One region of the Kineococcus sp. NBC_00420 genome, then DNA from elsewhere that is predicted to be linked to it. Evidence: predicted binding sites of a transcription regulator. Region 1 holds the regulator's gene; the other holds the start of a gene.

Region 1 (15,981 bases):
CGGCAGTCTGGTGGGCTGGGACGTCGTCGACGGCCAGGAGGTCCGGGTGGGTGAGCACCTCGGCGCGATCGAGGCCATGAAGATGGAGACCCCGCTGCTCGCCCACCGCGCGGGCCGGATCCAGCTGACCGCGACGCCGGGCCGGCAGTTCCACGAGGGGGCCGAACTCGCCCGGATCGGGTGAGGGCTCAGCGCCGGGTGCGGCGTTCCAGCGCCGACAACTGGTGCTGGAGGTCCGCCGTCACCTCGTGCAGGCGGCGGTAGGCCGGGTACAGCTCGGCGTAGACCTCGGCGGCCACGGGATCCGGTTCGGTGACCGATTCGACGCGGTTCCAGGTGGCGTCCACGTCGACGGCGCCGAGGGCGACCGCGGCGAACTTCGCGTCCCCCAGGGCGGCCCCGACCCGTTCGGCGGGGAGTTCCTGGCGCAGGCCGGTGACGTCGGTGACGATCTGCGGCCACAACGGAGATCCCGTCCCACCCCCGACGGCGACCACGCGGCGGATGTCGACGCCCGCGTCCCGCATCACGTCGAGGTTGTGCCGCACCCCGTAGGCGGTCGCCTCGAGCAGCGCCCGGTCGACCTCGCCGCGGGTGCTGCGCAACGTCAGGCCCAGCAACGCGCCTCGGGCGTCGGCGTCCGCGAACGGTGTGCGCTCCCCGGCGAAGTAGGGCAGCGCGAGCAGCCCGTGGGAACCCGGCGGTACGGCGGCGGCCTCGGCGACGAGGTCCATCACGTCGGGTGAACCGCTCGTCTCCCGCCACCACTCGACGGCGCTGCCGGAACTCGCCATGCCCGCGGCCAGGGTGTCCTGCCCCGGACGGACCCCGGCCGTCCCCCACAGCGCGGGGTGGACCCGGGGACCGTCGGTGACGGCGATGAAGAACGTCGTGGAGCCGTACATGACCATCAGGTCCCCGGGCCGGCCGACGTCGACGCTCTCCGCCTCCGCCCACGCGTCGCAGGTGCCGGCCGCCACGGGCGTGCCGAGCGGGATCCCCGTCGCCGCGGACGCCGCGGCCGTCACGGTGCCGATCCGTTCGGAGGGCCAGACGAGCCGAGGCATGGGCAGACCCTCGGCGACCTCTTCGCAGCGGTCCTCGATCCAGGCCGCCTCGTGGCGGTCGTAGAGCGGGGTCGTCTGGCTGGCGGAGTGCTGGTCCAGGACGTACTCGCCGGTGAGCTTGAAGGCGAGGTAGGAGTTCGACATGAAGAAGTGGCGCGCCCGGGCGAACACGTCGGGTTCGTGGCGGCGCAGCCACTCCAGCTTCCCGCCGGCGGCCTGGGTGGACATCGTGGAACCGCAGCGGCGCAACAGGTCCTCGGCGCCGTAGCGCTCCTCGAGGTCGGCGGCCTCCTGGACGGAGCGGGTGTCGACGCCGTAGAGGATCGCGGGACGCAACGGGCGCCCGTGCTCGTCGGCGAGGAGGACCGTGGGGCCGATGCCGCTGGCGCCGACGGCCACCACCCGGCCGTGGGCGACGTCGGTCGGGTCAGCGGCGCGGACCGTGAGTTCGCGGGAGACGGCGCAGAAGTCGTCCCACCACACGGCGTCGGCGTCGTGCTCGACGTAGCCGGGGCGGGGGTTGTCGGTCCGGTGCCGGCGCGAGGCACGGGCCAGGACCCGTCCATCGAGGGTCGTCAGCACGCCCTTGCTGCTGCCGGTGCCGATGTCGACCCCGAGCAGGAGATCCCGCTGCACCGTCCACGCCTCCCTGCGCCGATCCTGCGCCGCATCCTGTCACCCGGGGACGGGAGTCAGGACGCGGCGCCGGGCCGGGGGCTCAGCAGGAGGAGGCGGCCACGTCGGCGTCGGTGTTCGCGGTGGTCTCGTAGCCGCTGATGGCGTCGACCTTCTCCGCCGAGGCGGAGGTCTCGTCGAAGACGTAGCCCAGGAACTCCTTCGCCAGACGGCGGGCGAGCTCCTTGCCGATGACCCGCTCACCCAGGGTCAGGACCTGGGCGTTGTTGGAGAGCACCAGACGCTCCACGGAGAAGGAGTCGTGCGCGACGGAGGCCCGGATCCCCGGGACCTTGTTCGCCGAGATCGCCACGCCCATGCCCGTCCCGCAGACGAAGATCCCGCGATCCGCCTCACCCGCGGCGATCTTGCGCGCCCCGGCGACGGCGACGTGGGGGTAGGCCGTCTTGTCCGTGTCGCTGTCGACGCCGACGTCGAGGACCTCCTTGACCCGGGGGTCCTTCAGCAGGTCGGCCTTGATCGCGTTCTTGTAGGAGACACCGGCCTCGTCGGCGGCCAGCACCACACGCCACTGCAGATCAGTCATGTCCAGGTTCTCCCTCGATGCTCGGCGGCGGTGGTCCGGGTGACCAGGGCCGGGGGCGGCTCCCGCGGCGTCGCAGCGGTGGAGGCCCCGCACGGGCGCGCAGTGCGCACTCACCCGGTTCAAGCGGATCGGGCGTCGTCTTGTTCCTCGCGCCCACCCCTTCCGGAGCGATACCCTGCAACCGGTTGACCAATCGAGCTCCGGAGACCCGGGGTACCCAAGGAGGCATCGTGGCCGTCGGAGTGTCCACCTACGCGTACAGCCACCGCTGGAACCCGACTGCACCGCAGCCGATCTCCCTCGTCGAGATGCTGCACGAGATCGCCGACCTCGGCGGGCAGGTGTTCCAGGTCTGCGACCACCCCGACCTCGAGGCCCTCACCCCCGAGCTCGCGGCCACGCTGCGCACGGCCGCCGCGGAACGCGGCCTGATCCTCGAGACGGGCACCCGCGGCACCGGGGTCGAGCACCTGCGCACGCACCTCGCGCACGCCCTCGCCCTGGGGGTGCGGACGGTCCGCACGATGGTCTACTCCGAGCACGGCGGAGTGAGCGACCGACCCACCGCCGGCGAGAGCGTGGACCGCCTGCGCGAGGTCGTCCCGGAGTACGCGGCCGCCGGCGTCACGCTGGGCCTGGAGACCTACGAGCAGATCCCGACCACCGACCTGCTCGCGATCGTCGACGAGGTCGACTCCCCGCACCTGGGCATCGTGCTCGACCCGGCCAACTGCGTCGCCAACCTCGAGCACCCCCGCGACGTCGTGCGCCGACTCGCCCCCCGCGTGGTCAACATCCACGTGAAGGACTTCACGTTCACGCGTCGTGACGGGTGGGCGGGCTTCACCCTGGCCAGCTGCCCCCTCGGCGAGGGACAGCTCGACTTCCGCGACCTGCTCGCCGTCGTCCAGCCCGACCCGGCCACGGTCCACCAGGTCCTCGAGCACTGGCTGGTGCCCCAGGGTGACGCCGCGACGACGCGTGCGGTCGAGGCCGACTGGACCGTCCGATCGCTGGCGACCCTGGCGAGCTACCAGACGGGCAACTGAGGCGCACAACCGGTTGACCAATCTGCACGACGGTGCGACAGTCTCCTGGAGCCGACCGGTCCGACCACGACGGCGACCACGACGGCGACCACGACCACCACCCGTGCAAGGGAGCACGCCTTCCCATGGACACCAGCACCTCCCCCACCGCCGGTAGCACCGCGCTGCGCAAGGCCGCGGTCCGGCTCATCCCCTTCGTCGCGGTGATGTTCTTCATCAACTACCTCGACCGGACGGCCATCGGTTTCGCCGAGCCCAACGGCATGGGCGACGACCTCGGCCTCACCGCGGCCCAGTTCGGGTTCGCGTCGGGGATCTTCTTCCTCGGGTACATCTTCCTCGAGGTCCCCAGCAACCTGGCCCTGCACCGCTTCGGCGCCCGCAAGTGGCTGGCCCGCATCATGATCACCTGGGGCATCGTCGCGACGCTGTTCACCTGGGTGCAGAACACCGAACAGCTCTACGCCCTGCGGTTCCTCCTCGGCGTCACCGAGGCAGGGTTCTTCCCCGGCGCCATCCTGTTCCTCACCCTGTGGTTCCCGCGCGAGTACCGCCGCAAGGCGCTCGCCGGTTTCTACCTGGCGCAGCCGCTGACCACGGTCATCGGCGCCCCGCTCGCGGGTCTGCTCATGCAGCAGGGTCACGGCGTCCTCGGCCTCGAGGGCTGGCGCTTCATGTTCCTCTGCGTCGGCATCCCGGCGATCGTCATGGGGATCGCGTGCTGGTTCTACCTCACCGACAAGCCCGAGGACGCGAAGTGGCTGAGCGCCACCGAGCGCACCTGGCTGCGCCGTGAACTCGACGCCGAGCAGACCGAGAGCGAGAACCGCGGGCACGTCCCCGCGCGCCGCATCCTCAGGGAGGGTCGCGTCTGGGCGCTGGCCCTGGCCTACTTCGGTCTCATCTACGGCCTGTACTCGCTGGCGTTCTTCCTGCCCACGATCATCTCCGGGTTCCAGGAGCGCTTCGGCACGACGTTCTCGGTCTTCGAGAAGGGGCTCGTCAACGCGGTGCCCTACGTCCCCGCGGCGATCGCCCTGTTCCTGTGGTCGCGCCACATCGCGAAGCACGGTTTCAAGAGCTGGCACATCGCGCTGCCGACCCTGGTCGCCGGTCTGAGCGTCCCGGTCGCGCTGTACATGAACTCGCCGTACCTGACGATCCTCGTCATCGCCGTCACGGCCTGCGGGATCTTCATGGCGCTGCCGAACTTCTGGTCGCTGCCGCCGCAGTTCCTCACCGGTGCCGCGGCTGCCGCGGGCATCGCCTTCATCAACACCCTGGGCAACGTCGGCGGGTTCTCCGCCCCCTACGTCACCGGGTGGCTGAAGGACCTCACGGGCGACGAGAAGATCCCGCTCATGATCACCGGCGGCTTCCTCGTGCTGTCGGCCGTCATCCTCCTCGTCATGTCCCGGCGCAGCCGGGCCGCGCTCGAGGAACCCTCCCCCCAGACCACCACCGCCTGAGAAACCCCGAGGAGTCGAACACCATGACCGCAACGACCGAAGCCCCCGCCGTCACCCCGTCCGTCGTCATCGCCGTCGTCGGCGCGGGCGGCAAGATGGGAATGCGGGTCTCCCGCAACCTCATGAAGTCCGCACACACCCTGCGCTACGCCGAGAACTCCCCGGCCGGCAAGGAACGCATGGCCGCCGAGGGCCGCACCGCCGTCTCCACCGAGGAGGCCGTCGACGGCGCCGACGTCGTCATCCTCGCCGTCCCCGACACCGTCCTCGGCGTCGTCTCGACGTCCGTCGTCCCGGCCATGAAGGCGGGTTCGATCCTGCTGACCCTCGACCCGGCCGCCGCCTACGCGAACCTCCTCGCCCAGCGCGAGGACGTCCTGCAGGCCGTCGCGCACCCCTGCCACCCGTCGGTGTTCCTCGAGCGCACCCGGCCCGAGGAGTACGCCGACAACTTCGGCGGGGAAGGCGCGCTGCAGAACGTCGTCGCCGCGTTCGAGAGCGACGACCTCGGCAAGCGCGACATCGCCGAGGACGTCATCCGGATCATGTACGGCCCCGTCGACACCGTGCACTGGGTCACCGTGAAGCAGCTCGCCGTCCTCGAACCGACCCTGGTCGAGACCATCGCCTGCATGATCGGCGCCCTGCTCAAGGAAGCCCTGCACGAGACCGTCCACACCGTGGGCGTCCCCGAGGAGGCCGCCAAGGCGATGCTCTTCGGTCACGTGCAGATCGCGCTGACCAACAGCCTCCGCGGGTCGAACCCGTTCTCCGACGCGTGCCTCATCGCCATGGACTACGGCCGCGAGTCGATCGTCAAGGACGACTGGAAGAAGATCTTCCGCGACGAGGAACTCGACAGCGTCATCACGAAGATGCTGAAGCTGGACAAGATCGAGCGCTGACCTCGGTCGGTCCTCCGGGACGGGTAGCGCTCAGGACGGTGCGACTGCCGCCCGGGCGGCCCAGTCGAGAACCGTGGTCCAGTCACCTGCCGGTCGTCGCGACGTGAGGAACTCCGCGACGTCCGCAGGGCGCGGAGCACTGGCGGAACCCCCGAGCGAGCGGACCGAGAGGGTCGCGACGAGGCCGGCGAACGCGACGCGGGTCCGCAGGTCCCAGCCGAGGACGGAACCGGTCATCAGCCCGGCGGTGAACACGTCACCGGCCCCCGTGGGGTCGACGGCCCGGACGGGCACGGCGGGCACGTGGACCCAGGACTCGACACCCGCGGAGCCGGCGTCCACGGCGGTGACACCGTCCGCGCCCCGGGTGATGACGACCGAGCGGACGTGGCGGGTGAGCACCTTCGCGGCCGCTTCGACGGAGTCGGTGCGGGTGTAGCTGAGCGCCTCGACCTCGTTGAGGACGAAGACGTCCACCTCGGCCGAGCGGTGCAGGACCTCCTCGGACCAGCAGCCTGAACCGTCCCAGCCGACGCCGCCGAAGACCGTCGTCCCGGCCCGGCGGAGTTCCGCGATCCAGCCGGGGACGCCGGAGGCGATCCCGGCGTGGGCGGCCTTCACCGCGGGCAGCGGCCCGGGCCACTCCTGCGGCACCCTGGCGCCGTCCTCGAGGTAGGTGATGAAACCCCGGTCGTGCTCGTCGGTCACGGCGACGGTGACCGGGGTCTGGAGGCCGGACGTGCGCTGCAGCCACCGCAGGTCGAGTCCGGGTTCGCGCGCCAGGAGGTCGTGGACGCGCTGACCCAGGACGTCGGTCCCCAGCACGGCGAGGATCCCGGTGCGCATCCCGAGCCGCGCGGTCGCGACCGCGCGGTTCGCGGTACCACCGGCCACCAGCGCGAACCCGTCGGCGAAGACCTCCTCGCCCGGTCCGGGGAGCGCTGTTCCCGAGAGGACCAGGTCGCAGAAGACGGTGCCGCCGAACACGACGTCGGCCTCGACGGACGGTCCGGGCGACGCGGGGACGGCGGTGGGCACGGGTGCTCCTCAGCGTGCGGGGGCGAGGGCGATCCGCCGATCGTACGAGCAGGACGCGCAGAGTCAGGGACGAGACGTTGCCGACCTTCCGGCCGTGACCTGACGATCTCGGCGTTCTCTGCACGAGTCTGGTCAAGTTCGCGCGAACGTCCTACCGTGATGCGGTGATCTCCGCTGAGCGGCGCCGACGCATCCTCTACGCGGTGGACCACGAGGGCGCGACGAGCGTGCGTGACCTCGCCGAGCGGATGGAGGTGAGCGAGTCGACGATCCGCCGCGACCTGCAGGTGCTCGACGAGGACGGCGAACTGGTCCGCACCTACGGTGGCGCCATCGCCCTCGAGGACCGGACCGCGGGCGAGGCTCTGCGGGCGGAGGTCCTGCGACCCCAGCCGGCGACCGGCGCCGCGTCCTTCGAGGGGGGCAGCGAGAACCGCGAACGCCCCCTCGACCTCGTCGCCACGACCGACCGCCCACTGGAGGAACGCGTCGCCGCCGCGGCCGCGGCCTCCATCGACGACGGCGACGTCGTCATCCTCGACGTCGGGACGACGACCCCGCTGGTGGCCGAACTCCTCCGGGGGCGCGACCTCACCGTCATCACCTCCAACCTCGCCGTCTTCGACGTCCTGCGCGACGACGACGCCGTCCGGCTCGTGCTGCTCGGCGGCGTCGTGCGGCGCAACCACCAGAGCCTCGTCGGCTCGGTGACCCGCCAGGTGCTGAGTCACCTCAACGCGGACACCGTCCTCCTGAGTTGCACCGGAGTGCGCAACAACGGTCGCGTGGTGGACGACATGGCGGTCGAGGAACCCGTCAAACGCGCCATGATCGAGGCCGCCGAAAAGGTCGTCCTCCTGGCCACCGAGACCAAGTTCCCGGGCACCGGCTCCCTGCGGCTGTGCTCCGTCAGCGAGGTCGACGTCCTCATCACGACCGAGGGCGCCGACCCCGCCCCCCTCCAACTCTGCCGCGATGCCGGCGGAAAGGTGATCATCACGTGAAGCTCTGCATCCTCGGCGGCGGCGGGTTCCGAACCCCCTACGTCTACCAGGCCCTCCTGCGCGACCAGGGAACCCCGCGGGTGGAGGAGGTGGCCCTGTACGACACCGACCAGGACCGCCTCGACGGCATGGTCCTCGTCCTGTCCCAGTTCGCCCGGGAGTTCCCCGACGCGCCCCGGCTGGTGCCGACGACCTCCCTGGACCAGGCGCTGGCGGTGAGCGACTTCATCTTCGCCGCAGTGCGTGTGGGCGGTCTCGCCGCCCGTTGCTGCGACGAGCGGGTCGCGTTGGACCTGAACGTCATCGGTCAGGAGACGACCGGTCCGGGCGGGTTGGCCTACGCCCTGCGGACCGTCCCGTTCATGGTCGACATCGCGCACAAGGTCCGCGAACTGGCTCCGAACGCCTACTTCCTGAACTTCACCAACCCGGCCGGGATCATCACGGAGGCCATGCAGGGCGTCCTGGGTGACCGGGTCCTCGGGATCTGCGACACCCCGTCGGGTCTGGGACGTCGCGTGGCGGGTGTCCTCGGCCTGGACCACCGCCGCGTCCAGATGGACTACGTCGGCCTGAACCACCTCGGGTGGATGCGCCGGGTCCTGTACGACGGGGTGGACGTGCTCCCGACCCTGCTCGCCGACGACGAGAAGCTCTCGGTCCTCGAGGAGGGCATCGTCTTCGGGCCGGAGTGGCTGCGCACCATGGGCCTCATCCCGAACGAGTACCTCTACTACTACTACTTCACCCGTGACGCGGTGCGGGCGATCGTCGACTCGGGCACGACCCGCGGGGAGTTCCTGCTCGAGACCCAGGACAGCTTCTACCGCGAGGTCCGGTCCAAGGGCGCCGACGCCGCGGCGTTCTGGCGCGAGACGGTGACCGCGCGCAGCGCGAGCTACATGGCCGAGGCCAAGGGCGGCGAGCAGGGGAAACCCGTGCACACCGACCAGGTCGAGACCGACCCCTCGCACCAGGGCTACGCGGGCGTCGCGCTGGGCGTGATGGCCGCCATCACCCGCAACGAGCGCGCGACGATGATCCTCAACGTCCGCAACCGGGGAACCATCGCCGGGATGCCCGACGACGCGGTCGTCGAGGTCCCGACCACGGTCGACGCCAACGGGGTCCACCCGCTGACCACGTCCGCCCCCTCCCTGCACCAGTTGGGCCTCATGCAGCAGGTGAAGGCCGTCGAACGGCACACCATCGCGGCCGCCCTGACCGGCGACCGGAACGAGGCGCTGCAGGCGTTCGCCCTGCACCCGCTCGTGGACTCGGTGACGGTCGGGCGCAAGCTCCTCGACGGCTACGTCGACCGCATCCCCGAGGTGGCCGCGGTGCTCGGGGCGCACTGACGACGAGCGCGCGGGCCACCCGCCGGGGGGCCCGCGCGCTCTGCCGACGGGATGCCGGTCGGGTATGGTCAGGCTGTCCTCAGTCGCATCCGCTGGGGTGGTCCCCCCGATCGGAGCCTCCGTGCCGTCGCTGTCCCGCCGCACCCTGCTCGCCGGCACGTCCGTCGCGGGTCTCACCGCCCTCGCCGCCTGCGGCTCGTCCGACGACGCGGGCGCCTCCGCGAGCAGCTCCGGGACGGCGTCCTCGACCACCTCGATCGACACCCTCTTCGGCGCCGTGGAGGTCCCCGCGAACCCGAAGAACGTCGTCGCGCTCGGCTGGGGAGACATGGAGACCGTGCTGGCCCTGGGGGGTCAGGTCGTCGGCACCTCCGACTGGCTGGCCTTCGGGGGCGACGGCGTCGGCCCCTGGGCGAGCGACCTGGTGAAGCAGACCCCCGAGGTGCTGGGCACCACCGAACTCAGCTACGAGGCCGTCGCCGCGCTGACCCCCGACGTCATCCTCAACACCCGGCAGAGCAACGCCCAGGCCCAGCAGGACGAGCTGAAGCAGATCGCCCCCACGGTCGGTCCGCCGCCCGGCCAGAAGGTCACGTACGGCACTTCCTGGCAGGACCAGGTGGAACTCGTCTCCGCCGCCCTCGGCACGAGCGACGCGGGCGCGAAGCTGATCGCCGACCTCGAGGCGAAGTTCAAGGACGTCGCGGCGGCGAACCCCGGGTTCGCGGGCAAGACCGTCTCCGTCGCCGCGTTCTTCTCCGGTGCCTTCGGCGCCTACGTCACCGGCGACAGTCGCGTCGACTTCATGACCGAACTCGGTTTCACCCAGAGCCCGACGGTGCAGGCGCTCTCCACCGACGCCAGCTTCTACGTGTCGCTCTCCGACGAGCAGCTCGACCAGCTCGAGGCCGACCTCGTGGTCGTGTTCCCCATCGGCGCCACGACGGCGGAGATCACCGCGAACCCGGGGATCCAGAACCTGCAGGCCACCCGGGACGGGCGCATCGTGGTGTTCGACGACACCACCCAGGCCAACGCGTTCTCCAGCGGGACCACCCTGGGCCTCGGCTACGCCCTCGACCACGCGGTGCCGCTGTTCGCGCAGGCCATCGCCTGACGTCCACCCCCACCCGGATCTCCGACGCGCTGCCGCTCACGTCAGCGCAGGATCGCGTCCTCGAACGCTGACCGGTTCGCCCGCACGTGGGCGTCGTCCCGGACGTAGAGCCGGTCGTGGCCGTCGGCGACGTGGGACGCGAACGCGGCGCTGCCCGCGGCGGCCTGCTCGTGCATGTACCGCACGAGCAGGTCGAGGTGTTCGAGCACGGCGTCGACGACGCCGGCCCGGTCCGCCGCCGTCGCCCCGTAGGCGTCGCAGAACTCCGCCAGCCGGGTGGCCTGTTCCGCGGTGCCGGGTCGGACGCCGTCGTGGCCGGGGTCCGAGAGCGGCACCCAGCGGTAGACGGCGACACCGAGGTCGGTGCGGCGTGGACCCGGTCGTGCGGTGTCGAAGTCGATCAGCCCCGTGACGCGTTCCCCCTGCAGCACGCAGTTGTGCGGGGCGAAGTCGCCGTGGCAGACGACCTCGACGGGGTCCTGCGCGGGGAACAGCCACCCGTCGCGCGGGAGTTCCGCGGCGAAGACCGCCGTCGCCCGGTGGTAGTCGCGCAGGAGTTCCGCAGCGCTCAGGAGGGCCGTCCGGGAGGCCGCCTCGTCACCGACCGGGTAGTTCGGGACGGTCCCGGGCAGGAAGTCGAGGAACTCGAAACCGTCGACGAGCCCGCGGACCCGGGGAACGGGGGCGAAGTCCTCGAGACGGCGCAACAACTCGTGGACCCTCGGGGTGTGGGGGCCGGTGGGACGACGTACGGCGTCCCCCGTGCGGACCACCTCGTTGACCCCACCACCGGTGAGCACTTCCTCGTCCGACGCCACCGGAACCCCCTTTCGTTGCGCACCAGCCTGCCGCGGCGGACGGGCGCGGTCCAGTGGGCTCAGAGGGGCAGCACGTACGTCGGCGAGCCGACCTCCACGACCGAACGGTCGACGACGGTCAGGTCGTCGTCCAGCGTGAGGTGCACGACGGCGTCGGAGTCCTGGGCGGCGACGTAGAGGTGGTGGCCGATCACCAGGACGTGGCGGGGGTTCGCGACCCCGATCGTCACGTCGCGCACGGCACGGGGGACGCCGTCGACGACCTCGAACAAGGTGATGACGTCGGCGCTGCGGTTGGCGACGACGAGACCCCACGGCGCGAGCGCGATCTCCGAGGGGTACACGGGTTCGTCGCCGGAGCCGACCAGCGCGGAGGTGCGGACGGGGTCGGACAACCGGCCCTCCCGCAGCGTGAACGAGGTGACGCTCGCGTCGAGTTCACCCGCGACGTGGACCCGGCCGGCGTCGACGACGGCGTGCCGCGGCCCGGTCCCCGGCGCCAGGTCGACGACCTGCACCGGGTCGGGCGAGGCGCCGTCCGCGCCGAGGGTGTGGACCCGGACCTCGTCGGTCCCGAGGTCGAGGACGGCGAACGCGTCCGGCGCCAGCAGCCGCGTGGAGTGCGGGTGCGACGCCTCCTGGCGTTCGCGGTCCGGACCGGAACCGTTGCCGTGCAATGTCTGTCGCAGTCCGGTGACGACTCCCCCGGTCAGACCGAGGACCCCGACGCCCCCGCCGTAGTTCGCGGCGAGCACGACGTCGGGCGTCACGGTGAGGTGGCAGGGCGACGAACCCCCGCTGGACTGTTCACCGAGCAGTTCCCAGCGGCCGCCGTCGTAGCGGCGGGTGGAGACGAAACCCTCGTCGACCTCGTGGGCCGCGTGCACGAGACCGGGAGCTCCGGTCGCGAGGAAGGAGGGTGAAGCGCAGTCGGCGACGTGACCGGGACGGCCGAGCCGGCCGGAGGACGGGTCGCGCGGCACCAGCGTGATGCCCTGACCGCGGCCCCCGGTGGCGGAGGTGTAGGACCCGATGGCGAGGACCGTGGAACCGGTCGGCGATGACGTCACGGCCAGATCATGCCCCACACCGGGGGCGGGGGCCGGGTCAACGGCGGGGTTCAGGCCGCCACACCACCAGGGCGTTGGAACGCTGTGACTCAGGGCGACGACCCATCGGGGTCGCGACGATGTCCCCGGCCATCCCGGCCGCGAAGATCCGCCGCGCCTGGGACCGCACGAGCGCCACCTCGGCCTCGAGTTCCTCGACCCGCTGACCGAGGGCCAGCACGTGGTTCTCCAGGTCCATGATGCGTTTGATGCCCGCGAGGTTCACGCCGTCCTCCTGGGACAGCCGTTGCACCTCGCGCAGCTGCGCGACGTCGCGGGCGGAGTAGCGCCGCCCGCGGCCCCGCGCCCGGCTGGGCGAGACGAGGCCGAGGCGGTCGTACTGACGCAGCGTCTGCGGGTGCATGCCCGCGAGTTCGGCCGCGACCGAGATCACGAACAACGCGGTGTCGTCGTCGTACACACTCCCTCTCCTCTCGTCTCGGCCCTCTCCACCCGTGGTCCCGCTGGGTTTCCCAGCGGGATCACGGGTGGAACGGGGTGGGTCAGCTGCGGGCGCGGTCGGCGAGACCGGCCCGCGGGTCCTCGCCGGCGGTGGCCGCGGCGAACGCCTCGACGGCCTCGCGCACCGCCCCGTCGACACGTTGCGGCACGACGACGTCGAGGGTGACGAACAGGTCGCCCCGGTCGTCGTCCGTGCGTGACCGCTTGACACCGCGGCCCTTGAGCCGCAACGACCGTCCCGACGGGGTTCCCGCCGGAACCTTCACCTTGACGGCCACGCCGTCCAGGGTCGGGACCTCGACGGTCGCGCCCAGCACGGCCTCGTCGAAGGAGACCGGCAGAGTCATCCGCAGGTCGTCACCGTCCCGCTTGAACACCGGGTGCGGTTCGACGTTCACGGCGACCAGCAGGTCGCCCGCCGTGCCGCCGGGGCCGGGCATCCCCTTGCCGCGCAGGCGGACCTTCTGCCCGTCCCGGACACCCTGGGGCAGCCGGACGTTGACGTTGCGGGCCGGGCCGCCGCGCGGGTCGGGGACCCGCAGCGACACGGTCTTGCCGTCGAGGGCGTCACGGAAGGACACCCGGGCCGAGGCCTCGAGGTCCTGACCGCGCTGCGGCGGAGCCTGACCGCCCGGGAACCCCGCGCCACCGCCCTGACCGAACAACCCCCCGAGCAGGTCCTCGAAACCACCCGCGGAACCCCCACCGGGGGTGCCGAAGCGCACCCCGCCGGGGGCACGCCCGCCGCCCTGGTTGAACAGGCCGCCGAGGAGGTCCTCGAACCCCGCGCCGCCACCGGCCGCGCCGGGCCCGGAACCCCCGGAGGAGAACCTGGCCCCGCCGCCGACCATCGCGCGGACACCGTCGTACTGCCGGCGCTGCTCGGGGTCGGAGAGGATCGCGTACGCCTCCCCGACCTCCTTGAACCTCGCCTCGGCGGCCGCGTCACCCGGGTTGGCGTCCGGGTGCAGCGTCCGGGCCTTCTTGCGGTAGGCCTTCTTGATCTCCGCCGTGTCCGCGTCGTGGGCGACGCCGAGAACGGCGTAGAAGTCCTTCTCCGCCCAGTCCTGCATGCTCACGAACGTCCCCCCTCCTCAGACCTGGTCGAGTTCATCCCTGCGGGTCGGCCACCGCGACGCGGGCCGGACGCAGCACCCGTTCCGCGAACCGGTACCCCGGCTGGAGGATCTGGACGCACGTCGCGACCTCGTACTCGTCGGAGTGGCTGTGCATGAGCGCCTCGTGGACGGCCGGGTCGAACGGTTCCCCGGCCTCCCCGTAGCGCTCGAGGCCGAACCGCGTGAGCGTCGCCTCGAGCTTGTCGGCGATGGCGACGAACGGACCGGTGAGGTCGCCGTGCTGCCGCGCGAGGTGGACGTCGTCGAGGACCGGCAGCAGCGACTCGGCCACGCCCGCGAGCGCCGTGTTCTTGGCGACGTCGCGGTCGCGTTCGACGCGCTTGCGGTAGTTCGCGTACTCCGCGTTCAGCCGCTGGAGCTCGTCGAGGCGCTGGGCCGCGAGGCTCTGCGCCGCGTCGAGGTCGGCCTCGGCCGCGCCGTCGTTCGGGCCGCCCACGGTGGGCGCGGCCGGAGCGGGTTCGGCCGCGGGAGCGCCCCGGACCTCACCCGTCTCCGGGTCGAGCCTGCGGTTGTCGCGGACCACGACGGATTCGTCCTGCTGGTGGTCCTCCGCCATCACTTGTCCTTCTCGTCGTCGACGACCTCGGCGTCCACCACGTCCTCGTCGTTGGAGGACGACGACCCCTGGGCGGAGGCGCCCGCGTCGGCGGAACCCTCGGACTGGGCCGCCGCGTACATCGCGGAGCCGAGTTCCTGCGAGGCCTGCGCGACGACGTCGGACTTGGCCTTGATCTCGGCCGCGTCGGTGCCGGCGAGGGCGGTCTTCAGTTCCGCGACAGCGGCTTCGACCTTCGCCTTGCCGTCCTCGGGGAGCTTGTCGGAGTTGTCCGCCACGAACTTCTCGGTCTGGTAGACGAGACCCTCGGCCTGGTTGCGGGCCTCGGCCTCCTCGCGGCGCTGCTTGTCCTCGTTCGCGTGCGCCTCGGCGTCCTTGACCATGCGGTCGATGTCCTCCTTCGACAGCGCGCTGCCGCCGGAGATGGTCATCGACTGCTCCTTGCCCGTGCCGCGGTCCTTCGCGTTCACGTGCACGATGCCGTTGGCGTCGATGTCGAAGGTGACCTCGACCTGCGGCACACCACGCGGGGCGGGGGCGATGCCGGTCAGCTCGAACGTGCCGAGCGGCTTGTTGTCGCGGGCCAGTTCGCGCTCACCCTGGAACACCTGGATGAGGACCGAGGGCTGGTTGTCGTCGGCGGTGGTGAACACCTCGGAGCGCTTGGTCGGGATCGCGGTGTTGCGCTCGATGAGCTTGGTCATGATCCCGCCCTTGGTCTCGATGCCCAGGGAGAGCGGGGTGACGTCGATGAGCAGGACGTCCTTGCGCTCGCCCTTGAGGACACCGGCCTGCAGCGCGGCGCCGATGGCGACGACCTCGTCCGGGTTGACGCCCTTGTTGGGCTCCTTGCCGCCGAGCAGTTCCTTGACGGCATTGGTCACGGCCGGCATGCGGGTGGAACCACCGACGAGCACGACGTGGTGGATGTCGGCGAGCTTGACGTCGGCGTCCTTGATGACGTCGTGGAACGGCTTCTTGGTGCGGTCCAGCAGGTCCTGGGTCATCTGCTCGAACTGGGCGCGGGTCAGCGTCTCGTCCAGGTGGACGGGGCCGTTCTCGCTCATCGAGAGGTACTGCAGGGAGATGCCGGTACTGGTGGCCGTCGAGAGTTCCTTCTTGGCCTGCTCGGCGGACTCGCGCAGACGCTGCATCGCGATCTTGTCCTTGGACAGGTCGATGCCGTAGGCGCTGGAGACCTTCTTGAGCAGGTGGTCGACGACGCGCTGGTCCCAGTCGTCGCCACCGAGGTGGTTGTCACCGGAGGTGGCGCGGACCTGGATGGTGGAGAACCCGTCCTCGTCCTTGCCGACCTCGAGGAGGGAGACGTCGAAGGTGCCGCCACCGAGGTCGAAGACGAGGATGAGCTCGTCCTCCTTGCCCTTCTCGAGCCCGTAGGCGAGAGCGGCGGCAGTGGGCTCGTTGATGATGCGCAGGACGTTGAGGCCCGCGATCTCACCGGCCTCCTTGGTGGCCTGGCGCTGCGCGTCGTTGAAGTACGCGGGGACGGTGATGACGGCGTCGGTGACGGCCTCGCCGAGGTAGCTCTCCGCGTCGCGCTTGAGCTTCTGCAGCACGCGGGCGCTGATCTCCTGCGGGGTGTACTTCTTGTCGTCGATCGTGGTCGTCCAGTTGGTGCCGACCTCACGCTTGACCGAGCGGACGGTG
Region 2 (15,981 bases), 980 kb from region 1:
GGGCGTGACCGTAGGCGACGGTGCCCTCGCGGGTGCTCACGACGGCGTTCTCGGTGATGGTCGCCTGGACGACCTTCAGGGCGTCGTTGGTCTTGCCGTGGCCGATGCCGCCGGCGGCGACCGCGATGCTGTCGTCGCCGCGGGTCGCGACGAAGGCGGCCTGGTCACCCGTCAGGGCGATGCCCAGCAGGACGCGAGCGCCGGAGAGGTAGTCCGCCAGCGCGGAGTCGACGGCGCTGAGCTGGTCGGCGGGGACGCCGGGGCCGGCGGCCTTGAACGCGTCCCAGGCGTCGCTCACGTCGGTCTGGTCGGTGACGACGGCCGACTGGGTGTCCTCGGAGGGGGTCAGCGCGACGGCCAGGAGGTCCTTCGACATCCGGTTGTAGATGGTGCGGACCTCGGCGAGCTTCTGCTGCGCGGCGACGTTCTGCCCGCTCATGACCTCGAGCCGGTGCTGGGCGGCGGAGAGCTGGGCCAGGCCGACGGCGGCGAGGACCGCGAGCAGGACGGTCATCACGGCGAAGCCCGCGGCGATGCGCGGCCCGACGCCGAGGTTGCGGATGGTGCGGGTCACGGACGACTCCTCAGCTGGGGCGGGGTCCTCGGTGGCGGGGACCCCTCGTTCCCGCCATCGGCAGCCGGGCCGGGGTTCCTTGAGCGGGGCCGGGTCCGGGGCCGGGGACCCGGGAACGCAGAACGCCGGCCCCCCGAGGGGGACCGGCGTCGCGGGCGGGTGGGTCAGGCCCCGGCGTTGAGGCGCGCGAGCGCCGTCTGCACGAGCGTGATGAGGCTGTGCTTGGTCGCGGCCTTGGAGCGGGCGTCGGTGTAGACGAGCGGGACGTGCTCGGGGACGCCGAGCGCTTCCCGGACCGAGTCGAGGTCGTGCTGGGCGACACCGTCGAAGCAGTTGACGGCGACGACGAACGGGATCCCGCGGGACTCGAAGTAGTCGACGGCCGGGAAGCACTGGTCGAGACGGTCGGTGTCGACGAGCACGACGGCGCCGATGGCGCCCTTGACCAGGTCGTCCCACATGAAGAGGAAGCGGTCCTGGCCCGGGGTGCCGAACAGGTAGAGCCAGAGGTTTCCCGGCAGCGCGATGCGGCCGAAGTCCATGGCGACGGTGGTGGAGGTCTTGCGGTCGGAGTTGAGACCCGCGTCGTCGATGCCGACCGAGTGCTCGGTCATGGCGGCTTCGGTGCGCAGCGGCTCGATGTCGGAGATCGAGCCGATGAAGGTCGTCTTGCCGACGGCGAACCCGCCGGCCACGACGATCTTGACGACGGTGGGCGGGGCCTGAGGTGCGGTTCCCGCGGGCGCTCCGGCTCCGGCGGGGCTCACGTCAGAGCGAGGAAATGCCATTGAGAACACTCTCCAGGACGCTGATGGTTGTCGCGGGTTGGGGGGCGGAGGTCATCGTGAGGCCGTGGATGCGGACCTTCCCGGCTTGGGACAGGTCGCTCACCACGACACGGACGACTCCGACCGGCAGGTGGACGTGTGCGGACAGTTCCGCGATCGACAGGTAGGACTTCTTGGTGAGTTCGAGGATCTTGCGCCGTTCCGGCGTCATCCCGACCTCCGGTTCGGCGAGGGCCTCCACGAGCGCCTCGACCGGGAGGTCGGCGTTGCTCGGTCGGGTCCGGCCACCGGTGACGGTGTACGGGCGGACGGTGAACTCCTCGAGGTCCTGGTCGTCGTCGTCGGACCAGAGGTCCGCGCTACCAGGTGCTGTCACGTCGCGTCACCACCGGGAGGCGACCGGCGCGGAGGTGGGCAGGTTCGCCCGCATCTCCGACACCAGCTGCGGGGTCAGGACGGTCTCGGCGCGCTGGACCAGCATGGCCATCTCGTAGCCGATGAGCCCGACGTCGCAGCCGGCCTCCGCGGAGACGGCCAGGACGGAACCGTCGGAGATGTTGACCAGGAAGAAGAACGAGTCGTCCATCTCGATGATGGCCTGACGGACCTCCCCGGACTGCAGCTGGTGGGCGGCGCCGCGAGCCAGGCTCGAGACGCCCGAGACGATCGCGGCGAGGGTGTCGCCGGACTCGCGGTCGAGCTTGTCCGACATCGCCATCAGCAGGCCGTCGGCGGAGACGACGACGGTGTGGGCGACACCGGGGACGCTCTTGACGAAGTTGTCGAGGAGCCAGCTGAAGTCGGCGGCCTCGGAGCTGAGCACGGTCACAGTGGGATTCCTCTTCTTTCGCAGTTCTGTCGGGTCGACTGCTGGTCGTGGTGGAGCGGGAGGTGTTCTCCGCGGGACCGTGGGGTCCGGGAGCGTGGGGCCCGGGAGGTCCGGGGGGGCGGGTCAGGCGTCACCATCGCCACCGCTCTCGGTGGTGGGGGTGTCGCCCTCGGTGCGGCCGCGGGACACGCCGGCCTGGAAGCCGGAGAGCATCGAGCGGACGTCGGCGGGGGCACGGCGCTGGCGGTTGGCCGCGGAGGTGCGGGCCGGGACCGGCTTGGCCGCGGCCGCGGTGGCCCCGGCCTGACGGCGGACCAGCGGGGCGGAACCGCTGCCCCGGGAGGGGGTGAAGTTCTGCCCGTCGGTGAGGGCGGTGAGGGCGTCGGCGGCCAGCGCGCTGCGCTGGCGGAGGGCCTCCCCGACCGTGCGGGTCTGCGCGGGGATCGCGACCGGGGCCGCGGCCACGGGGGCCACGGGGGTCTCGACGACGGGCGCCTCGACGACCGCAGCGACGGGAGCCTCGACCACCGGGGTCTCGACCACCGGGGCCTCGACGACCACCGGGGTCTCGACCACCGGGGCCTCGACCACCGGGGACTCGACCACCGGGGACTCGACGACCACCGGGGTCTCGAGCACGGGGGCCTCGACGACCACCGGGGTCTCGACCACGGCAGCGACGGGGGTCTCGACGACCGGCGCCTCGACGACCGCAGCGACGGGGGCCTCGACGTGCGGGGCCTCCTCGGCCTGCTGCGCGGCGCGGTCGGCCTCGAGGGCGTCCAGTGCGGACGCCTCGGCGGTCGTCGCCTCGCTGCGCTTGCGGGAGGTCCAGAACGCCTCGGCGGCGGTCTTCGGCGGGGCCACGGTCTCGCGGACCTTGCGGGCCTTCTTGCCTGCGGTGGGCAGGATGTCCTGCGCCGCAGCCAGAGCCGTGGGGGCCTCGGCCTTGCGTTCACGCTTCGGCATCGCCGAGGTGGTGGGGGCCGACGCGGTGACCGGCTTCCAGTCCTCCTCCGGCGCCACCACCGGGACGGTGGGGGCGACGGGGGTGGTGGGAGCGACGGGGGCGGGTGACGCCTCTACCTTGGCCTGCGCCTGAGCGGTGCGGCGGCGGGTCGGCAGCTGCCGGCCCTCGACCTTCGACGTGGGCGCGGAGGCGTTGACCTCGGAGCTCGAGGCCGCCTCGGCCGCGGACTTCTGCAGCGTCGCGGACAGCGCGTCGCCCAGGCCCTCGGCCGCCAGCGGGTTGCTGACGATCGTGTTCGGGCCACCGGTGGGTGCGGCCGGGGTGCGGGTGGGCAGACCACCCGGTCCCGCGGGGAGCGCGGACGGGGCCTCCGGCAGGGCCGAGGCACCGCCGTCGGGCAGGGCCGAGACGCCACCCTCGAGCGAGGGGAGGCCGCTGTCGAGGGCCGCGAGCTCCGGCTCCCCGGCCTTGACCGAGCCCGGGGTGAAGAGCGCCGCGGGCAGGACGAGGGTGACGGTGGTGCCGTTGCCCTCGGAGGTCACGAACTCGACCTCGACGTCCAGGCGGCCGGCGAGGCGACCGACGACGTAGAACCCGAGGCGCTGGGCCCCGACGAACTCCGAGGCGCGACCACCGGAGATGCGCTGGTGGGCGGTCTCGACCTCCTCGGCGTTCATGCCGAGGCCGCTGTCCTTGATCGTGATCTCGACGCCGCGGTCGGTCTCGGCGGTGCCGACGACGACGCGGGTGCCGGGGTCGGAGAAGTTCGTCGCGTTCTCGAGCAGCTCGGCGATCATGTGCGAGGCCGACAGCGCGAGGTGACCGACGACCGGCGGGTCGACCTGCAGGGCGAGGTCCACGCGGTCGTAGTGCTCGATCTCGCCGGCCGCGGTGCGGACGACGTCCGACAGCGGCAGCGGACGGCGCAGGCGACGCCCGGTGTTGATGCCGGCGAGGACGAGCAGGGACTCGGCGTTGCGCCGCATCCGGGTCGCGAGGTGGTCGAGGGTGAAGAGGTCCTCGAGGGTGTCGGGGTTCTCCTCGGTGCGCTCCAGCTGGTCCAGGAAGGCCAGCTGGCGGGCGAGCAGCGTCTGGTCGCGACGGGCGACGTTGACGAACATCTCGGCGATCGAGGCGCGCAGCGCGGCCTGCTCCCCGGCGATGCGGAAGGTGGTCTCGTTGAGGTCGTTGATGACGTGGGCGACGTCACCGATCTCGTCGGTGCTCGTGACCTCCAGCGGGGTGAACTCCACGCCGGGACCCTCGCCCGGGGTCTGCATGCGCTCGACCATGCGGGGCAGTTCGTCGCGGACCGTGATGGCCGCGTCGGACAGGGCGCGCAGGCGGCGGCCGATGTCGCGGGCGACGCGCAGGCCGAAGAGGGCGACGGCGGCGAAGACGAGCAGGGCGCCGATCAGCAGGACCACCGTGCCGGTGAGGGCGCGGGTCGACGCGGCGTCGGCGCGGTCGGCGACGGTGGTCGCGATCTCGTTGGTGGCGGCGCGGTAGGCGGTGATGACCTCGCTGGAGGTCTCCTCCCAGCCCTTCTCGGGCAGGGAGGGGGTGCCGGTAGCAGCGGCGAAGATGTTGCGGTCCTGGTTCAGGAACGCCAGCGACTGGGTGACCTGGCTGCTGTTCAGGGTGGCGTCGAGGGCCGCCGCACCGTCGGCGTGCAGTCGGTAGCGGGCCTGCGCCTCGAAGTAGTTGCCCTGTTCGATGGCGTTGCCGCGCAGGACGTCCAGCGCGACGTTGGTGTCGCCCTGGACGATGAGGTCACCGGCGGACTGCTCGACCGACAGCGCGTCGACGCGCTTGAGGAGGTACCCGAACGCGGCGATGTCGTCGGCCAGGTCGCGGTCCTGGGCCTGCTCGGCGACGGTGACGGTGAGGTCGGTGGCGGCGGAGGCGACGGCGCTGTAGCTGTTCAGCGCGGCGAGCGGGGTGGTGGTGCCGTTGTCGACGGCGGCGCGGGTCTGCGGGAGGGTCTCCGCGAGGGCCTTCTGCACGCTGGCGTAGACCACGGCGCTGGACCCGGCGGTCAGGTCCAGGCCGCTGTCCTGGATGGCCCGGGACACCCCGGCGGTGGCGGCGTCGGTGGCGGCGCGGTCGGTGGCGACCTGCGCCTTGAGGTCGTCGGCCGGCGCGGCCAGGTACTCCAGCGTGCTCCGTCGCTCCGTCTGCAGGGCGGTGAAGAAGCCGTTGATCGTCTGCGCCGACTTCGCGTAGGCGGCCAGGTGGCGGCGTTCCGTCGTGGACGTCACGTTCTGGGCTGCCGTCGCGACGACGGCGACGAGCAGCAACACGAGAGGTACCACCAGGAGGACCGCGAGCTTGGCTCGGATGCTCAGGTTCCGCAGCATGTCAACCTTCCGTACGCGATGGTGGGCGGGCGAAACTGCCCACCGTTGGCCGAGCAGACTCAGTGGTGATCGGGACGTGGACCCACGAGGTGAACTCCACGGGCCCGACAACCCTCGTTCGGCTCATCGGCAGCTCGGCGTGGTTGCTTGACCCTTCCGCTCGAACGTGCCACCAGGAGGTCCGGTGCAGGGTGTCGTCGTCGTGGTCGTGGCGGGCGGTGGGAGCACCCGCTGGGCCGCCCGCACGGGACCGGGGGCGGACAAGCTCGCCGCACCCCTGGGTCCCGGGACGGTCCTGCAGCACCTGCTGCGCGAGTTGGCCGGTCACGACGTGGTCATCGTCGGACCGGGCGGGGTTCTGGAGCGCCCGACCGGGGGAGGTCCGCTCGCCGGGTTCGCCGCGGGCCTCGCCGCGAGCACCGCGCCCGTGCTGGTGCTGCTGGGCGGGGACCAGCCCTTCGCCGCGAGCGCCGTGCCCCGTCTCCTCGCCGCCCTCGCCGCGGACCCGGACCTGGACGCCGTCGTCGGGGTCGACGAGGACGGCCGGCGTCAGCCGCTGCTCTCCGCGCACCGGCGCACCGGCGCCCAGCGGGTCCTCGACGGGTTGCCGGCGATCGCGGGCCAGCCGTTGCGGGAACTGTTCCGCGGCCGGGTCGGGGAGGTCGCGGTCAGCGGGCGGGAGGCGCTGGACGTCGACGTGCCGCAGGACCTCGACCGGGCCCGGAGCCTGCTGGCGGACGGGAACGGGGACGGGGATCCGGAGGCGGGTGAGCCGGGCCCGACGTAGTGTCGCGACGTGCGAGCCGTGATCGTCGAACGTCCCGGGGGACCCGAGGTCCTCGTCCCCACCGAGCTGCCGGACCCGGTGGCGGGACCGGGCGAGGTCGTGGTCCGCGTCGCCGCCGCGGGGGTCAACCGGGCCGACGTCGCGCAACGCCTCGGCCACTACCCCTCGCCCCCCGGTGCACCCGAGAACCCGGGCCTGGAGGTCTCCGGCTGGATCGAGTCGACCGGGCCCGACGTCGGGTGGTCGGTGGGTGAACCCGTCTGCGCGCTGCTGGGTGGCGGTGGCTACGCCGAACGCGTCCTCGTCCCCGTCGGGCAGTTGCTGCCCGTCCCCCAGGGCGTCGGCGTGGTCGAGGCCGCGGCGCTGCCCGAGGTCACCTGCACGGTCTGGTCGAACGTCTTCACCCTCGCCGGGCTGCGTCCCGGCGAGCTCCTGCTCGTCCACGGCGGGTCCAGCGGGATCGGGACGATGGCCATCCAGCTGGCCCGTCAGGTCGGGGCCCGGGTGGCCGTCACCGCGGGGTCGGCGGAGAAGCTGCAGCAGTGCGCCGAACTCGGCGCGCAGGTGCTGGTGAACTACCACGACGACGACTTCGTCGAGGCGGTCCGCGCGTTCGAACCGGCCGGCGCCGACGTCGTGCTCGACCTCGTCGGCGCGCCGTACCTGGCCCGCAACCTCGACGTGCTGGCGACCAGCGGTCGCCTCGTGGTGATCGCCACCCAGGGCGGGACCCACGCCGAACTCGACCTGGGGCTCCTCATGCGCAAGCGGATCTCCCTGCACGCCACCGGACTGCGCTACCGCGACGCCGACGACAAGGCGACGATCGTGGCCAGCGTCCGCGACCACGTGTGGCCGCTGATCGCCGACGGCGGGGTGCGTCCCGTTGTGCACGAGACGTTCCCGCTGGCCGAGGCCGCGCGCGCCCACGAGGTCATGGAGGGTTCCTCCCACGTCGGGAAGCTCCTGCTCACGACGGGGGCGCAGGCGCCCCGGTGACGCCCGACGAGTTCACGAAGCAGTTCCCGCCGCACGTCCTGCGCGACTACGCCGTCGTCGCCGACGGCGCCCGCGGCGCGGTCGTCGGCCCACGGGGTGACGTCGTGTGGATGTGCGCCCCGAACTGGCACGACGACGCCGTCTTCGCCGCCCTGCTCGGTGGCCGGGGCGCGTTCTCCGTCACCCCGTCGCACCCCTTCGTCTGGGGCGGTCACTACGAACCGGCGACGCTGGTGTTCCGCCACCACTGGACCTCGCGCGGCGACGGCACGATCGACTGCCGCGACGCCATGTCGATGCCCAGCGACCCCCACTGCGCGGTCCTGCTGCGCGAGGTGGTCGCCGTCGAGGGTGACGGCGAGGTCGACGTCCTCTTCGACCTGCGGGCCGAGTTCGGGTCCAAGGCGCTGCGCAACCTGCGCCGCGACGACTCCGGCCGCTGGAGCGCCCGGTCCGGCGACCTGCACGTGCGGCTGAGCGGGCTGGGTTCCGCCGACGTCGAGGACGGGATGCTGCGGGCGCACCTGCGCGTCCCGGCCGGCACCTCCCACCACCTCGTGCTGGAGGTCGGGACCCGCCTGCGCGAGGAACCCCCGGACCCGGTGCACTCCTGGACCTCCACCGAGCACACCTGGAGGTCGGCGGTGCCCGACATCCCGCACTCGGTCGCACCCGAGGAGGCCCGGCACTCCTTCGCGCTGATCCGTGGGCTGACCTCGGACTCGGGCGGGATGGTCGCCGCCGCGACGATGTCGCTGCCCGAGCACGCCGACAAGGGCCGCAGCTACGACTACCGCTACGCCTGGATCCGCGACCAGTGCTACGCGGGGCTCGCCCTCGCCGAGTGCGGGGAACCGAGCGAGCTGTACCGGACGCTCGTGGACTTCGTGGTCCGACGGGTCCTGGCCGACGGGCCGGACCTGGTGCCCGCCTACACCGTGCTGGGGGCTCCCGTCCCCGACGAACGGCACACCGGTGTCCCCGGCTACCCCGGTGGGTGGGACATCGCGGGCAACCACGTCCGCGGGCAGTTCCAGCTCGACGCGTTCGGCGAGGTGCTGCAACTGCTGGCCTCCGCCGCGCGCTTCGACGTCCTGGACACCGACGGCCGGCGCGCCGTGGGCGTCGCGGTCTCCGCGATCGAGAAGCGCTGGGAGGAACCCGACGCCGGGATCTGGGAGATCGAGGACGACTGGTGGACGCACTCCCGGCTGGAGTGCGTCGCCGGGTTGAAGTGCATCGCGGCGGTGTCCTCGCCCGGCGAGGCGGCGCGCTACGCGGCGCTCGCGGACACGATCCTCGCGCGGACCTCGCGGGACTGCCTGCACCCCGACGAGGGCCGGTGGCAGCGCAGCCCGACCCAGCCCGGGGTCGACGCGGCGTTGCTGCGTCCCGTCCTGCACGGCGCCCTGGCGGTGGAGGACCCGCGGTCGCGGGCGACGCTCGCGGCGGTGCGGCGCGACCTCGTCGAGGACCACCACGTCTACCGCTACTCCCCCGACTCGATGCCGCTGGGCACCACCGAGGGGGCGTTCCTGCTCTGCGGCTTCGTCGTCGCCGAGGCCCTGCACGCCGACGGCCAGGAGGTCGACGCGTTCCGCTTCTTCGAGCGCAACCGGGCCGCGTGCGGTCCGGCGGCGTTGCTGAGCGAGGAGTGGGACGTGCGCGAACGCCAGCTGCGCGGGAACTTCCCCCAGGCGTTCGTGCACGCCGCACTGCTCTCGAGTTCCCTCCGACTGGCGCGCTGACGGTGGTGGTCGTCAGCGCGCGTCGGCTCAGACGGTGGTGATCTCGATCCGGGTCGGCTGCGCGGTGGTGTGCGCCCCGGCGACGCGGACGGTCAGGACACCCGCGTCGTAGCTCGCGCTGATCGACTCCGCGGTGACGGAGGCCGGCAGCGTGAAGCTGCGGCGGAAGGTGCCGTAGCGGATCTCGGTGCGGCGGCGCGCGGATTCCTCGCGGGGGTCCTTGCGTTCACCGCGGACGACGAGCTCGCCCTTCTCGACCTCGACGGTGACGTCCTCCAGGAGGTTCTCCTCGGCGATGCCGGGGAGTTCCAGCTTCACGACGGCGTCGTCCCCGTCGCGGCCGACCTCGACGGCCGGGACGAACCCGGTGGGGGTCCCGAAGCTGTTGCGGACCAGCGCGTCGAACTGGGCCTGGGTCTCGAAGGGGCTGCGGCGCCACACGGACAGCGTGTTCATGAGTGTCCTCCTCGGACGTTCCCGACGCTCGGGGTGAGCGCCTTCGAGGGACACAACCTGAGTCCCCTCGACTCACTTCCCCCGTTCGCCGACGGTGGAAGGGCCCCGACCACCCCACCCCGAACCCCCGACCCGTGATCTCGCGGGAAACCCAGCGGGATCACGGATCGGGGGTGCCGGATCAGCTCGTGGCGATCGCCCCCGCCTTCTGCAGCGCGTCCTGGTACTCGGTGCGCATCTTGTCCCCCACCGAGTTCTTCCACGTCGAGACCAGGGTCTTGAGGTCGGCGAACGGACGACGCTCCTGGACGACGTCGTTGACGCCGTCGGTGAAGGTCTTGTCGGCCGTGGCGTTGTCGGTCGAGGCGGCGTTGGAGTACAGCCCGATCACCGGGTTGGCGATGCCGGTGGGGATCTCCAGCGACTGGTACTCGTGCTGGGTGTCGGCGTCCTGGGGACGACCGGGGACGTAGATGTTGTACGGGCTGTCGGCCAGGTAGCGGATGGGCAGGACCGTGTCCTTGGTCCCGGTCGGGGTGAGCACCGGGTTTCCCCCCGGGTCCAGCGTGTGGTCGACGCCCTCCTGGCCGAAGAGGCGGTACTTGTACTCCTCCGTGCCGAACGGTGCGGCCAGCCAGTTCAGCACCCGCAGGACCGTCTTGATCTTCTCCGGGTCGTCCTGCTGCTTGAGCATGGTCATCGAGAAGTACCCGTTGCCGTAGGCCCAGTGCGCCAGTCCACTCCCGTCACGCAGGTGGACGGGCATCAACCCGAGCTTGAAGTTCGGGTTCGAGGCGTTGTCGAGCTGGTACTGGATCCACCCCGGGTAGCCGTCGGCGGCGTTGATGGCGCAAGTCCCGGCGTTGAACAACTGCTTGAACGGCTGGGCCGTGTCGAAGGAGTCCGGGTGCATCACGCCCGACTTCCACATGGCGATCAGGTCGGTGACGGTCTGGGCGTACTGGTCGGTCTCGTAGACGTGGGTGAGCTTGCCCCCCTCCTCCGCCCAGACGTTCGGCTCGCCGTTCATCCGCCCGAGCAGCTGGCGGGGCTGGTTGAAGAGGCTGAAGGCCCACCGCCGCTGCTTGGGGTCGGTCAGCGCCTTGGTCGTCTCGACGAGTTCGTCGTAGCTCTTCGGCTCGGGCGAGACCCCGGCGGCCTCGAACAGGTCCTGACGGATGAAGTGGTAGTTGCCGATGGCCCCGCGGGCGATGGGGATGCCGTAGATCCCGTTGTTGTAGACCGTCGCCTTCCAGGTGCGGGTGGGGATGTTGGCGAGGTTGGGGTACTCCTTGACCGCGTCACCGGAGAGGTGCTCACTCAGGTCGGTGAAGCGCTTCTCGAGCAGCTGCGGCAGGTTGGGCACCGGGAAGGTGCTGCCGGTGACGGGGCCGGGGATCTGGAGCATGTCCGGGAGCTCGTTGCCGGCGATGACGGTGGGGAACTTCTGCAGGTAGTCGGCGTTGCTGACCATCTGCAGCTGGAGGTCGACGCCGAGCCGGTCGTTCAGGCCCTGCCAGTAGGTGTTGTCCCCGACGCCCGGCGGGACGGCGAAGTAGATGTTGGCCATCCCGGTCACCGTCTCCCCGTGACCGGGGACCTCCTCGACCGAGGTGGGGTTCTCGGCGGGGAAGTTCCGGAAGGCGGGGTCCACGCCCTGCTCGGTGCCCGGGAGGTCCGGGGTCACCCCGGTGTAGGGCACGTAGGTCGGCAGGACGGCGGTGTTCTTCCCGCTGTCTCCCCCCGAACCACCGCTGTCGTTCCCGCTGGAGCAGGCGGACAGGCCGCCCGTCGCGAGCAGACCCGCACCACCTCCTGCCCCTGCGAGCAGACTGCGTCGACTGAAAGCGCTCTCTGACATGGATCCTCCTCGACCCGGTGGGTTGATCGTGAGTCGTGCGGCGGGCGGTTCAGCCCTTGACTGCGCCGATCAGGACGCCCTTGGCGAAGTGCCTCTGGATGAAGGGGTAGACCAGCAGGATCGGCACGATGGCCATCACCAGGATGGCCATCTGCAGCGGCAGCTGCGGGGGCAGGGCCTCGCCTGCGGCGTCGCCGCCGATCGTCGTCTGGTTGACCACGTAGGTCCGCAGCACCAGGGCCATCGGCCACTTCTCGCTGGACTGGATGTAGAGCAGGGCGTTGAAGAACGCGTTCCAGTAGGCGACCGCGTAGAAGAGCCCGATGACGGCCAGCACCGCCTTGGACAGCGGCAGCACGATGCGCAGCAGGACCGTCGCGGCTCCGACCCCGTCGATGGCGGCCGACTCGAAGAGCTCCTTGGGCAGTTCCTGGAAGAACGCGCGCATGACGATGACGTTGAAGGCGTTGACGAGCACCGGAAGGACCAGCGACCACAGGGAGTCCAGCAGGTGGAACTCCTTGACCACCAGGTAGCTCGGGATGAGCCCCGGGGCGAAGAGGATCGCGCCCAGCACCAGCATGAGCACCGGTTTGGCGCCCAGGGCACCCGGCCGGGACAGCCAGTAGGCGAGACCCGCGGTCGCGGCCAGCGACAGGAACGTCCCGACCACGGTGACCCCGATGGAGATGAGGACCGCGCGGGTGACCACGCCCCCTTGGAGCACGGTGGTGTAGGCGTCGAAGCTGATCCCGCTCCCGGGCCACAGGACCATCCCGCCACCGGAGTCGTTGATGGTCTTCTGGTCGGCCAGGGACGTGGCGATCACCGTCCAGAAGGGGATGACGACCAGCGCCACCGAGATGGCCAGGAAGACGAACTTCAGGGCCTGGGTGGCGACGCTCGGCTTCTCCATCCACGGAGGCCGCTTGCCGTCCTTGCGGAACGACGGGACGGTGTCGTCACCGATGGTCGCGTTCTCGACGGTGGTCACTTCTCGTACACCCCTCTCTCACCGAAGAGGTGAGCCAACTTGTTCGCGCCGACGACGAGGAGGACTCCGACCAGGCCCTTGATCAGGCCTGCGGCCGCCGAGGTTCCCCACTCACCGCCGAGGATGCCGTTGTTGTAGACCCAGGTGTCCAGGACCTCACTGGCCTGCAGACCGACCGGTCCCTGCTGCAGGATGATCTGCTCGAACCCCACCGAGAGGCTGCTGCCCAGGCGGAGGATGAGCAGCAGGATGATCAGCCCCTTGAGGGCCGGCAACGTGATGTACCAGAGGCGTTGTCGTGCGTTCGCACCGTCCACCGCGGCCGCCTCGTACTGCTCCTGGTCGACGCGGGAGATCGCGGCGAGGAAGATGATGGTTCCCCAGCCGGCGTCCTTCCAGATCACCTGGCTGGTGACCAGCGCCTTGAACAACTCCGGAACCCCGATGATGTTGATGATCGGGAAGTCGTTCTGCACGAGGAAGGTGTTCAGCATGCCCGCGTTGCCCAGCATCTGCTGGAACAGCGCGACGACGATCACCCAGGACAGGAAGTGCGGCAGGTAGAGGATCGACTGCAGGATCCGCTTCAGGCGCTCCCCGGAGAGGCTGTTCAGCACCAGGGCGATCACCAGGGGGACCGGGAAGACCAGCACCGTCTGGATGATCGTGAGGACGATCGTGTTCCACAGGGCGTTGCGGAACGCAGGGTTCCCGTCCCACAGGAACGAGAAGTTCTGCCAACCGACCCAGTCCGACTCGGAGATGCTCAGGTAGGGCTGGTAGTCCTTCCAGGCGATGACGTTGCCCAGGAGGGGAAGGTACTGGAACGCCACCAGGGCGATCGCACCGGGGAGACCCAGTGCGACGAGGAGCAGCCTGTCGCGCGACCAGCGGCGCCGGGGAGCGCGCGGCGCACGGGATCCGCGCCGCGGGGGTTTCGCCGGGGCGCTGCCGACGGAGAGGTTCCCGGCCGCAGCCGCGACCGACGACTTCTCACCGGAAGAGTTCTGTCTCACCTTTGAGCTCCTGCCACGTCACCTGCACGGGGGTTGGCCGGACAGTCCGAGTTCGAGCACCGGGTTCCTGCGGGGCCGGGTCCCCCACGCCGGGAACCCGCGCCACCGCGGTAAACGCTTACCCCGATCGCCGTTCCGACGCTAGCACGGCTGGGGTCGCAACGGAAGGTTTCCCGAGGCGCGTCATGCTCTGCCGCAACGCATCCGGGGATCCTCAGGTCACGGAACGGTCACCGCGGCGAGGTGGTCCCGCGCCCACTCCCACGAGATCCGGTGGGACTCGTGGAGGGAACCCACGCTCGGGTGGTCGACCTCGATCATGTAGTCCCCGTCGTAGTCGTCGGGGAGGGCGTCGAGCACCGCCCCGAGGTCGAGCACGCCCCGTCCGGGTTCCGCCCACAACCGCCCGCTGCTCGCCTTCTCGCGGTACGTCCCACCGCCGCCGGCCCCGTCGAGGTGGTCGGGGTAGAGGTCCTTGAGGTGGATCCCGCCGGTGCGGTCGGCGTAGCGCCGGACGAGGGCGACGGGGTCGATCCCCGCCCACCGCAGGTGCCCGGTGTCCGGCCCGAAACCGATGAGGTCGGGTCCGAGGTCGTCCAGCAGGGAGGTGATCTCGTGTTCGGTCTCGAACACACCCCCGACGTGGGAGTGGTGCAGCGGCCGGACCCCCTCGGTGATCAGCACCGCGCAGACCCGGCCGGCGTTCTCGATCGCCCGGTCGAGGCGGCCCTGGTCGAACCCGGCCCCGACGGCCGGGCGCTCGAGGCGTTCGGGCAGGGACATCGACGAGAGCATCGTGCGGTCGAGACCGAGTTCCGCCTGTTCGGCGCCGAAGCGCCGGGCCTGCTCGAGCACGTCGGCCATCTCGACGGTCTCGTCCAGCGCGCTGCTGAAGAGCCCGATCGAGGGACTGAGCCCGAAACCCGCGATCCAGTCCGCGTACTCCCCCGTGCTCATCCCGGCCGGGAGGTCGGCCTTCACCGCGGTGAAACCGATCTGCTGGAAGTCGCGGAAGGCCTGCTCGAAGACCTCCCGGGTCTTCCCGGCCTGCGACCAGTACGGGATGGGGTTCGCCGCGACCCTGCGGCCGGGTCGTCCAGACGTCATCGTCGTCTCTCCTCGTTCGATCTGACGGTCAGGGGGTTCTCTGCAGGGAGGGGGCCAGCGTCACCGGACGCGACGTCCGGGCGGACTCGTAGAGGCCGGTGATCACGGCGACCGCGAGGCGGTTCTCCTCCAGGCCGACCCGCAGTTCCGCCTCACCCCGCAGGGCGGCCAGGACGTTGCGGTACTGGGCCAGGTGCGCGTCGGACATCCGGCCGGGGAGGCTGGTCACCGGCGCGGTCGCCTCCGGTCCACCGAAGCGCTCGACCTGGTTGGTGCCCGTGCCGCGGGCGCCCATGAGCGTCTCCTGCGGTGCTCCACCGGGCGGCGTCGCGTGGAAGTAGACGAGACGGTCGTCCTCGATCACGGCCGAGCCGCGGTCGCCGTGGACCTGCAACCGGGTGCTCAGGCCCGGGTACACGGCGGTGGAACCGTGCAGGGTCGCGATGGCCCCCGATTCGAAGCGCACGACACCCGTCGCGACGTCCTCGACCTCGATGCGCTCGTGGGCCCGGACGGCCGTCCAGCCGAACACCTCCACCGGCCGGCCCATCGTGGCGATCAGGAGGTCGACGGTGTGCACGCCCTGGTTCATGAGGGCCCCGCCGCCGTCCAGCGCCCACGTGCCGCGCCAGTCGCCGGAGTCGTAGTAGCTCTGCCCGCGCCACCAGTCGATCGAGGCGGTCGCGGAGGTCAGCCGGCCGAACTCCCCGCGGGCCACCGCGGCCACGACGATCTCCGCCGCCGGGTCGAAGCGGTGCTGGGAGATGACCGAGACCAGGGTGCCGGCGCGGTCGCGGGCCCGGACCATCTGCTCGATCCGCTCGGGCGAGATCTCCGCCGGCTTCTCGACCACGACGTGCTTGCCGGCCTCCAGCGCCTGCACGGTCAGCTCGCCGTGGGTACCGGTCGGGGTGCAGACGACCGCGACGTCGAAGGGCACGCCCGCCAGGGCCTGCGCCAGCGTGGCGTGGACCTGACCCCCGTGCTCCGCGGCGAAGGCCTGGGCACGTTCCGCGACCGGGTCCACCACCGCGACGAGTTCGGCCTCCTCGGCCAGCTGGCCGAGGACGGCGCCGTGCTGACGGGCGATGACGCCCGCGCCGATGACGGCGAAACGGGTTCTGCTGTGCTGGGGAAGGGGCATGCTTGGACTCCTCGTCGAGTGGCGTCACCGTGCCGGAGCGCCCCGACGAGGGTCAAGATCGATCGATCACCACGGATCGTTCGATCGCCCGTTCCTCCGCCCGCGCAGGCAGCCGAACGGGTGATCGGGCACGATCGCGTCATGGACTACGTGAAACTCGGTCACACCGGCCTCGAGGTCTCCCGGCTCGTCCTCGGGTGCATGAGCTACGGCGACCCGGCCCGGGGCAACCACGGGTGGACGCTGCCCGCGGAGGAGAGCGCCCCCTTCCTGCACCGCGCGCTCGACGCCGGCGTCAACTTCTTCGACACGGCCAACGTCTACTCCGACGGTTCCAGCGAGGAGATC

What was found. The regulator HspR, encoded in region 1, represses chaperone genes until heat shock. The targets are predictions, from matches to a motif close to ANTTGAGNCNGNCNGNCTCAANT.
Region 2: a site for HspR is predicted at 9,567-9,589, ahead of OG218_RS16110 (Hsp20/alpha crystallin family protein). Genes of this name have one in related genera too.

The regions. Positions count from the first base shown of each region.
Region 1 is NZ_CP107930.1:2,283,315-2,299,295, forward strand. It holds gene OG218_RS11135 (acetyl/propionyl/methylcrotonyl-CoA carboxylase subunit alpha) at 1-184, shown strand, start outside; gene OG218_RS11140 (FGGY-family carbohydrate kinase) at 189-1,703, opposite strand; gene OG218_RS11145 (ribose-5-phosphate isomerase) at 1,786-2,289, opposite strand; gene OG218_RS11150 (sugar phosphate isomerase/epimerase family protein) at 2,520-3,338, shown strand; gene OG218_RS11155 (MFS transporter) at 3,464-4,807, shown strand; gene OG218_RS11160 (phosphogluconate dehydrogenase C-terminal domain-containing protein) at 4,831-5,712, shown strand; gene OG218_RS11165 (carbohydrate kinase family protein) at 5,743-6,750, opposite strand; gene OG218_RS11170 (DeoR/GlpR family DNA-binding transcription regulator) at 6,915-7,754, shown strand; gene OG218_RS11175 (6-phospho-beta-glucosidase) at 7,751-9,112, shown strand; gene OG218_RS11180 (iron-siderophore ABC transporter substrate-binding protein) at 9,210-10,229, shown strand; gene OG218_RS11185 (aminoglycoside phosphotransferase family protein) at 10,271-11,047, opposite strand; gene OG218_RS11190 (beta-propeller fold lactonase family protein) at 11,107-12,117, opposite strand; gene OG218_RS11195 (heat shock protein transcriptional repressor HspR) at 12,155-12,577, opposite strand; gene OG218_RS11200 (DnaJ C-terminal domain-containing protein) at 12,660-13,697, opposite strand; gene grpE (nucleotide exchange factor GrpE) at 13,729-14,313, opposite strand; gene dnaK (molecular chaperone DnaK) at 14,313-15,981, opposite strand, start outside.
Region 2 is NZ_CP107930.1:3,258,577-3,274,557, reverse strand. It holds gene OG218_RS16150 (methyl-accepting chemotaxis protein) at 1-574, opposite strand, end outside; gene OG218_RS16145 (GTP-binding protein) at 739-1,362, opposite strand; gene OG218_RS16140 (DUF742 domain-containing protein) at 1,343-1,738, opposite strand; gene OG218_RS16135 (roadblock/LC7 domain-containing protein) at 1,745-2,191, opposite strand; gene OG218_RS16130 (sensor histidine kinase) at 2,315-5,521, opposite strand; gene mobA (molybdenum cofactor guanylyltransferase) at 5,706-6,308, shown strand; gene OG218_RS16120 (NAD(P)H-quinone oxidoreductase) at 6,318-7,307, shown strand; gene OG218_RS16115 (glycoside hydrolase family 15 protein) at 7,304-9,055, shown strand; gene OG218_RS16110 (Hsp20/alpha crystallin family protein) at 9,083-9,511, opposite strand; gene OG218_RS16105 (hypothetical protein) at 9,693-11,372, opposite strand; gene OG218_RS16100 (carbohydrate ABC transporter permease) at 11,422-12,288, opposite strand; gene OG218_RS16095 (ABC transporter permease subunit) at 12,363-13,382, opposite strand; gene OG218_RS16090 (sugar phosphate isomerase/epimerase family protein) at 13,602-14,489, opposite strand; gene OG218_RS16085 (Gfo/Idh/MocA family protein) at 14,518-15,633, opposite strand; gene OG218_RS16080 (aldo/keto reductase) at 15,775-15,981, shown strand, end outside.